One region of the Janthinobacterium sp. SUN211 genome, then DNA from elsewhere that is predicted to be linked to it. Evidence: predicted binding sites of a transcription regulator. Region 1 holds the regulator's gene; the other holds the start of a gene.
What was found. The regulator sigma-54, encoded in region 1, starts transcription at its own class of promoters, with help from an activator protein. The targets are predictions, from matches to a motif close to TGGCANGNAANCTGCTTT.
Positions count from the first base shown of each region.

Region 2: the regulator sigma-54 is predicted to act here: its motif matches at 1,965-1,982, upstream of O3301_RS22445 (urease accessory protein UreD).

Region 1 covers NZ_JAPWIC010000003.1:588,720-592,930, forward strand. Annotated here, with positions in the region: gene lptC (LPS export ABC transporter periplasmic protein LptC) at 1-1, shown strand, start outside; gene lptA (lipopolysaccharide transport periplasmic protein LptA) at 27-608, shown strand; gene lptB (LPS export ABC transporter ATP-binding protein) at 608-1,363, shown strand; gene O3301_RS13920 (RNA polymerase factor sigma-54) at 1,368-2,846, shown strand; gene hpf (ribosome hibernation-promoting factor, HPF/YfiA family) at 2,916-3,278, shown strand; gene O3301_RS13930 (enoyl-CoA hydratase/isomerase family protein) at 3,407-4,211, shown strand, end outside.
Region 2 covers NZ_JAPWIC010000007.1:135,500-139,710, reverse strand. Annotated here, with positions in the region: gene O3301_RS22450 (EAL domain-containing protein) at 1-1,870, shown strand, start outside; gene O3301_RS22445 (urease accessory protein UreD) at 2,012-2,878, shown strand; gene O3301_RS22440 (urease subunit gamma) at 2,904-3,206, shown strand; gene O3301_RS22435 (urease subunit beta) at 3,301-3,630, shown strand; gene ureC (urease subunit alpha) at 3,632-4,211, shown strand, end outside.

The DNA.
Region 1 (4,211 bases):
ACAGAATGAAACAAGGAAACCATATTATGAAGAACATCTTGCTGTTGACCGTATTTTCGCTGGCCATCATGGGCGTGGCGCATGCCGAGAAGGCCGATTCCGAGAAGGAAGCCGTCATCACGGCACGCAGCGGCCACGTCGATGACATCAAGCAGGTGCGCACCCTGACGGGTGACGTCGTGCTGGTCAAGGGTACCCTGACCATGAAGGCGGGCCGGGCCCTGATCACGGAAGACCCGCAAGGCTACCAGTTCATCACCTTCTGGGCCGATCCCGGCAAGCTCGCGACCTTCCGCCAGAAGCGCGATGGCGCGGGCGACCTGTGGGTCGAAGGCGAAGCGGAGCGCGTGGAATACGACAACAAGACGGAAGTGGTGAAACTGTTTTCCAGAGCCAAGCTGACGCGCCTGGAAGGGGCGAAAGTCACCGATGTGGCCAACGGCGCCTTCATCTCGTATGACAGCCGCAAGGAAGAATTTGCGATGGAAAATTCCAACAGCGGCACCAGCACCGCCGATGGCGGCAGCGTGCGCATGGTGATCCAGCCGAAGACCAAGGCGCCGGCAGCGGAGAAAGCGCCGGCCACGCCCGCGCCAGGAAAGAAATAATGGAAAATACACGTTGCGGCAGCACCCTGATCGTTCGCGGGCTGCAAAAAACCTATGGCAAGCGGCAAGTCGTGCATGATGTCTCGCTGCAAGTCGAATGCGGCGAAGTGGTGGGCTTGCTGGGCCCGAACGGCGCCGGCAAGACCACCTCGTTCTACATGATCGTCGGCCTGGTGCCGTCCGATGGCGGCAGCATCGATATCAGCGGCGTGGATATCTCCAGCCTGCCGATCCACCGCCGCGCACAGATGGGCCTGTCCTACCTGCCGCAGGAAGCGTCCGTCTTCCGCAAGCTGACGGTGGAAGACAATATCCGCGCCGTGCTGGAAATCCAGACCGTCGAAGGCCGTCCGCTGACGAAGGCCGAGATCGAGGAACGGCTGGATAAATTGCTGGCCGACCTGCAGATTGAAAAGCTGCGCGAGAACCAGGCGCTGTCCCTGTCCGGTGGCGAACGCCGCCGCGTGGAAATCGCCCGCGCGCTGGCCACCGATCCCCGTTTCGTGCTGCTCGACGAGCCGTTCGCCGGCGTCGATCCGATCGCCGTGATCGAGATCCAGCGCATCGTGCGTTTCTTGAAGGAGCGCAATATCGGCGTGCTGATTACCGATCATAATGTGCGCGAGACGCTGGGTATTTGCGACCGTGCCTACATCATCAACCAGGGCTCGGTGCTGGCGTCGGGACGCCCCGACGACATCATCGCGAACGAGTCGGTACGCCGGGTCTATCTGGGCGAACACTTCCGCATGTAAGCCAATGAAACAATCATTGCAGCTGCGCACTTCGCAGCACCTGGCACTGACGCCGCAGTTGCAGCAATCGATACGCCTGTTGCAATTGTCTACCCTGGAATTGCACCAGGAATTAGAGCAATTGCTGACGGACAATCCTTTGCTCGAACGCCTCGATGATCCGCTCGACCGCTCGCTGCGCCTGCTGTCCGACGGGGCCTTGAGTTCCACGGCCGCGCCGGCCGAAGCGCCGCCCCAGCCGCCAGGCCAGGAGGCGCCCGCAGCGCCGGCCGAAGCGGAAGCGTTTGACGGCGAGGGGGGCGACAGCCCGGTCGCCGCGGATGGCGGCGACAGCGACTGGAGCGAGGCGAGCCGGGGCAAGGCGCCCGACGACGAAGATTCGCGTCCGCAATTGGAGGCCCATCACTGCACCCTGCGCGAACACTTGATGGAGCAGATGCGCGTGACGGTGCTCGAATTGCGCGACCGCGCACTGGTCGAACTGATCATCGACGCGCTGGACGACAATGGCTACCTGGAAGAGTCGCTCGACGACATCCTGGCGCGCCTGCCGGAAGAGCTGGAAATCGACGCCGACGAGATGCGCACGGCCTTGTCGCTGCTGCAAAGTTTCGATCCGCCGGGCGTGGGCGCGCGCAATGCGTCCGAATGCCTGGCCCTGCAAATCAAGCGCTTGCCGCACATCGCCATGGTGACGCGGCGTATGGCCCTCGTGATCGTGGAAAAGCACCTGGCCTGGTTTGCCCAGCGCGATTTCAACAAGCTGAAAAAAGCCCTCGATTGCGACGATGAAGACTTGCGCGAAGCGCAGACGGTGATTCGCCAGTGCAATCCGCATCCGGGCGCCGTGTTCGCCTCGGACGTCTCCGATTACGTGGTGCCCGACGTCGTCGTCAAGCGCGCGCGCAATGGCTGGCAAGTCACCCTGAACAACGACGTCATGCCGCGCCTGCGCGTCAACGCCATGTACGCCAACTTGCTCAAGCAAGGCAAGGGGGAGGGCGCCATGGGCGCACAGTTGCAGGAAGCCAAGTGGCTGATCAAGAATATGCGCCAGCGCTTCGACACGATCCTGCGTGTGGCGCAGGCGATAGTAGAAAGACAAAAGAACTTTTTCTCGCATGGGGCCGTTGCCATGCGCCCCCTTGTGCTCCGTGAAATAGCTGATACACTGGGTTTACACGAGAGTACTATCTCGCGGGTAACAACTCAAAAGTACATGCTGACCCCGCACGGCATGTTCGAGTTGAAATATTTCTTTGGTAGCCACGTCGCCACCGAAGCGGGGGGCGAAGCGTCATCGACGGCGATACGGGCATTGATCGTGCAACTGACAGGAGCAGAAGACCCTAAAAATCCTTTATCCGACAGTAAGATTGCGGACATGCTGGGGGAACAAGGCATGGTGATTGCGCGACGTACTGTTGCCAAATACCGGGAAGCATTAAAAATTCCGCCAGTGAGCCTGCGTAAGTGTTTGTAAGTTTTTTTCGGTTCCTCTGCGGGCCGGATAGGATGGACCGCACGAACCCGATCATCTTTAGGAGTGTGTATGAATCTCACCATCAGCGGACATCATCTCGAAGTGACACCAGCCATCCGTGAATACGTACAAACGAAGCTGGAGCGCGTGAAACGTCATTTCGATCAAGTCATCGATATCGCCGTGATTCTGACCGTGGATAACCTCAAAGAGAAAGAAAAACGTCAAAAGGCTGAAGTCAACCTGCGTTTGAGCGGCAAGACTGTCTATGTGGAAAGCTTGGCGCACGACCTGTACGCCGCGATCGATACCCTGATCGACAAGCTCGATAGGCAAGTGATGAAATACAAAACCAAAGTGCAAGGGCACGGTAAAGAGGCGATCAAGCATCTGCCAGACAACTCCGAGGAAGAAGCCGTCGTCGCCGTCTAAGGCCACCCGCTTCCAGCAGTTGTGATCAACTAAGGGCGCACATTGCGCCCTTTTTTGCGCCCAGCGGAACGCAATGTTCCCCGCGCAGGCATTAGAATATTCGCACTTCCACTTCTTTCCTGCCTGCCATGAGCGACTTCGTCCAGACTTCCATCCGCAACCGCACCGGGCACATCGTGCTCGACCGTCCGAAAGCCTTGAATTCCCTGTCGCTGGAGATGGTGCGCGCCCTGAGCGCGGCCCTGCTGGCCTGGCGCGACGATCCGCAGGTGGACGCCGTCGTGATCCGCTCCAGCAGCGACAAAGCCCTGTGCGCCGGTGGCGACATCCGTTTCTTTTACGATGCGGGTCTGGCCACGCCGCAAGGCGGCAGCGCCCTGCTGGAAGATTTCTTTACGGAAGAATATGCTTTAAATCATTTAATTCATTTCTACCCGAAACCGTATATCGCCGTGATGGATGGCGTGGTGATGGGCGGCGGCATGGGTGTGGCGCAAGCCGGGCCAGGCAACCGCTTGCGCATCGTGACGGGCCGCACGCGCATGGCCATGCCGGAAGTCAATATCGGCCTGTTCCCGGACGTGGGCGGCAGCTATTTCCTGTCCCGCCTGGCCGGCCAGCTGGGCCTGTACCTGGGTTTGACGGGCTTGACGATCAACGCGGCCGACGCCCTGTATACGGGCCTGGCCGATGTCTACCTGCCCGAAGCGCAGATGGGGGCGCTGCTGGACCTGTTTGAATCGACGCCGGGCGAGGCTTTGCCTGTGGCCATCAAGGCGCTGGCGGCACCATTCCAGGCCGAGGCAGGCGTTTCTCCCCTGGCCACGGCGCGCGCAGCGCTGGACCGCCATTTCAGTGCGGGTTCGGCGGCGGCCATCATGGCCTCGCTGGCGCAGGACGACAGCGCGTTCGCCGCCAAGGCGCTGGCGGCCA
Region 2 (4,211 bases), on a different contig from region 1:
CGAGGAAATCCTGGCCCGCACGGACGCCCACGTGCGCCTGGCGCGGGCGCAGCTGCAGCTGGCGCAGGAGCGCGCCAACCTGGAACGGCGCGTGGCCGAACGCACGGCCGAACTGGAGCAGGTGGCCAGCACCTTGGCGCGCGAAGTGCAGATCCGCCGCGCCAATGAAGAATTGCTGCGCCTGTCCGGCCAGGTCTTCGAAGCGACGCAGGACGCCATCCTGATCACCGATCCGGCCGGCGTCATCGTCACGGCCAATCCCGCCTTTACGCGCATCACCGGCTACGCGGCGCAGGAAGTGGTGGGCACGGACATTTTGCGCCTGCACGCCGAATACACGGGCGAGGCGGTGCTGCTGGCCCTGCGCCAGGGCTTGCGCAGCAGCGGCTGCTGGTCGGGCGAGGTGCAGACGCGGCGCAGGAGCGGCGACACCTATCCCTGCCTGCTCAGCGTCTCCACCGTGCACGGCCCCGACGGCGCCGTCGTCAACTACATCGGCGTCTTCCTCGACATCAGCGAGCGCAAGGCGGAGCAGCATCTGATCGATTTCCTCTCCTACCACGACGCGTTGACGGGCTTGCCGAACCGCGTTCTGCTGCGCGAGCGCTTCGAACAGGCGCGCGCGAACGCCCTGCGCGACGGCCAGCAGGTGGTGCTGATGTGCCTGGACCTGGACCGCTTCAAGAACATCAACGATTCGCACGGCCAGGCCGTGGGCGACAAGGCGCTGCAAGTGGTGGCGCGTTTCCTGTCCGGCTGCGTGCGCGAAGGCGACACGGTGGTGCGCCAGGGCGGCGACGAATTCCAGATCCTGCTGCAGGACGATGCCCTGCTGGGGCGCACGCTTGCGCTGGCGCAAACCATCCTGGCCGGCTTGCGCGAGGAACTCAGCGTCGATGGCGAGCGCCTGGCGCTGACGACCAGTATCGGCATCGCCATGTGCCCGGCCGATGGCGACAGCCTCGACGACGTGCTGCGCCACGCCGACACGGCCCTCGTGCGCGCCAAGGAAATGGGGCGCGACCATTACGCCTTCTTCACGGAGCGCATGGGCAGCGACATCCGCGCCCGCCTGGCGATGCAGCAGCAGCTGCGCGGCGCCATCGGCCGCGATGAATTCGAAGTGCACTACCAGCCGCAGATGTGCTTGCGCACGGGCGCCTTGCTGGGCGCGGAAGCCTTGCTGCGCTGGGATAACCCGGTGCTGGGCAAGGTGCCGCCGGGCCTCTTCATCGCGCTGGCCGAGGAATATGGCTCGATCACGGCCATCGGCGAATGGGTGCTCGAAAGCGTCTGCGCGCAAATCCGCACCTGGCACGACGCGGGCCTGGGCAGCATCAAGGTGGCCGTCAACCTGTCCGGCAAGCAGTTCGCGCAAGACCGCACGGTGCCGTTCGTCGAGGCGGCCTTGCGCAAATACGCCATCGCGCCCGCCTGCCTGGGCATCGAAATCACGGAAAGCACGGTGATGGGCGATCCGGACAAGGCGGTGGCGGCCCTGACGCGCCTGAAGGATATCGGCGTGGGCATTTCGCTCGACGACTTCGGCACCGGCTATTCCAGCCTGGGCTACCTGAAACGCTTCCCCATCGACGTGCTGAAGATCGACAAATCGTTTGTCGACGACGTGACCACCAGCAGCAGCGATGCGGCCATCGCCCGTTCCGTCATCTCGCTGGCGCACAACCTGGACATGCGCGTCATCGCCGAAGGCGTGGAAACGCGCGCACAGGTGGATTTTTTGACGGAGCACGGCTGCGACGAAATGCAGGGCTATTATTTCAGCCGCCCCCTGGCCGCGGAAGCCTTCACGGCGCTGCTGCGCGAACGGCGTGTGCTGACGGTGGCGTCGGCAGCCGTGTCGGCATAAGCACACCCCGCGCCGCGCCTGCATTGTAATTGCACTGATATGGTGCGGGCGCCGCAATGCGGTGCATGATTCTCACGTTTCTTCCCTTTGACGCTGGCATGCATCCTGCTTTGTAGATCGTTATTTACACGATTGCAGTGCATGCCAGATAGCCCACATTTCGCAACGCCTACTGCCGCCAGCGCGCACAGCGCCTGGCAGGCGCATTTGCGCCTGGGCTTTGCGCTGCACGATGGCGTCAGCCGCCTCGTCGAGCGCACGCACAGCGGCCCCCTGCGCGTGCAAAAGCCCCTGTATCCGGAAGGCGATGCCGTCTGCCACGCCATCATCATCCATCCGCCCGGCGGCGTGGTGGGCGGCGACCAGCTGGCCGTCGACGCCACGGTGGGCGAGGGCGCGCACGCCTTGCTCACGTCGCCGGGCGCCGCCAAGTGGTACCGCGCGAACGGCCATGTCTCGGGCCAGCACCTCGTGCTGCGCGCCGGCAGCGGCGCCGCCATCGAGTGGCTGCCGCAGGAAAGCATCTTCTTTGACCAGGCTTGCGTGCGCCTGCGCCACGAGGTGGAACTGGCGCCGGACGCCCGCTACATCGGCTGCGACATCGTTTGCCTGGGCCGCAGCGCCTCGGGCGAAATGTTCAACACGGGCAGCATCAGCCAGCAGGTGCAGATACGCCGCGGCGGCAAGCTGCTGTGGTGGGAGCAGGGCGTGCTGGCCGCCGGCGGCGCCCTGATGGTCAGCCCGCTGGGACTGGGGGGCCACACGGTGTGCGCCACCCTGATCGCCGTCGGCATGCCCGTTTCTCCCGCCGTGCTGGCGGCCGTGCGCGAGATCGCCGTGCCGGCCGGCGCCGCGTTTGGCGCCACACACATGAAAGCGCTGGTGGTGGTGCGCCTGCTGTGCGGCGACAGCGAGGCGGCGCGCCGCATCATGCTGGCCGCCTGGCAGCTGCTGCGTCCCGCCATGCTGGGACGCGACGCCGTCGTGCCCCGCATCTGGAACACTTAATCAGGAAAGAAGCGCAAGGAAAACCATGGACCTGACTCCCCGCGAAAAAGACAAGCTGCTCATTTTTACGGCCGCGCTGCTGGCCGAACGGCGCCTGGCGCGCGGCTTGAAGCTCAATTATCCGGAAGCGGTGGCCCTGATCAGCGCCGCCATCATGGAAGGGGCGCGCGATGGCAAGTCGGTGGCGCAGCTGATGTCGGACGGCACAAAAATTCTGTCGCGCGCCGACGTCATGGACGGCATCGCCGAGATGATCCCCGATATCCAGGTGGAAGCGACCTTCCCCGACGGCAGCAAGCTGGTGACCGTGCACCACCCGATACCGTAGTTTTGATTGCATGGCAGGGCGCCATCCGCGCCGTGCCTGTGTGGTGCCGGCGATCCGCCGGCCAGCGTAGAGCGCTTTGACGAAGGAAAATATTATGACCCCAGGCGAATACAAATTGGAAGAAGGCGAAATCAGCCTCAATGCGGGCCGCGCCACGGCTACCGTGGTGGTGGCCAACCGGGGCGACCGGCCGATCCAGGTGGGCTCGCATTTCCACTTTTTCGAAGTCAACCCGGCGCTGGCCTTCGAGCGCTGGCGCGCCTATGGCATGCGCCTCAATATCACGGCCGGCACGGCCGTGCGCTTCGAACCGGGCCAGCAGCGCACGGTGGAGCTGGTGGCGCTGGCGGGCGAGCGCAAGGTCTACGGCTTCAATGGGGCAGTGATGGGTGAACTGCAAGACACTCCACCGGGAAAGGATTGAGATGGCCAGCATTCCCCGCAGCGCGTATGCCGAAATGTTCGGCCCCACCAAGGGCGACCGCATCCGCCTGGCCGACACGGAACTGTTCATCGAGATCGAGCATGACTATGCGATCTACGGCGAAGAAGTGAAATTCGGCGGCGGCAAGGTGATCCGCGACGGCATGGGCCAGTCGCAGCGCTGCGCGGCCGAGGTAATGGACACCGTCATCACGAATGCCGTCATCCTCGACCACTGGGGCATCGTTAAAGCCGATATCGGCTTGAAAAACGGCCTGATTTTCGGCATCGGCAAGGCGGGCAACCCGGACATCCAGCCCGGCGTCACCCTCCCCATCGGCGGCGCGACGGAAATCATCGCCGGCGAAGGCATGATCGTCACGGCCGGCGGCGTCGACACGCACATCCACTTCATCTGCCCGCAGCAGATCGAGGAAGCGCTGATGAGCGGCGTGACCACCATGCTGGGCGGCGGCACGGGACCGGCCGTGGGCACGGCCGCCACCACCTGCACGCCGGGGCCGTGGCATTTGCACGCCATGCTGGCCGCCAGCGACGCCTTCCCGATGAACCTGGGCTTCA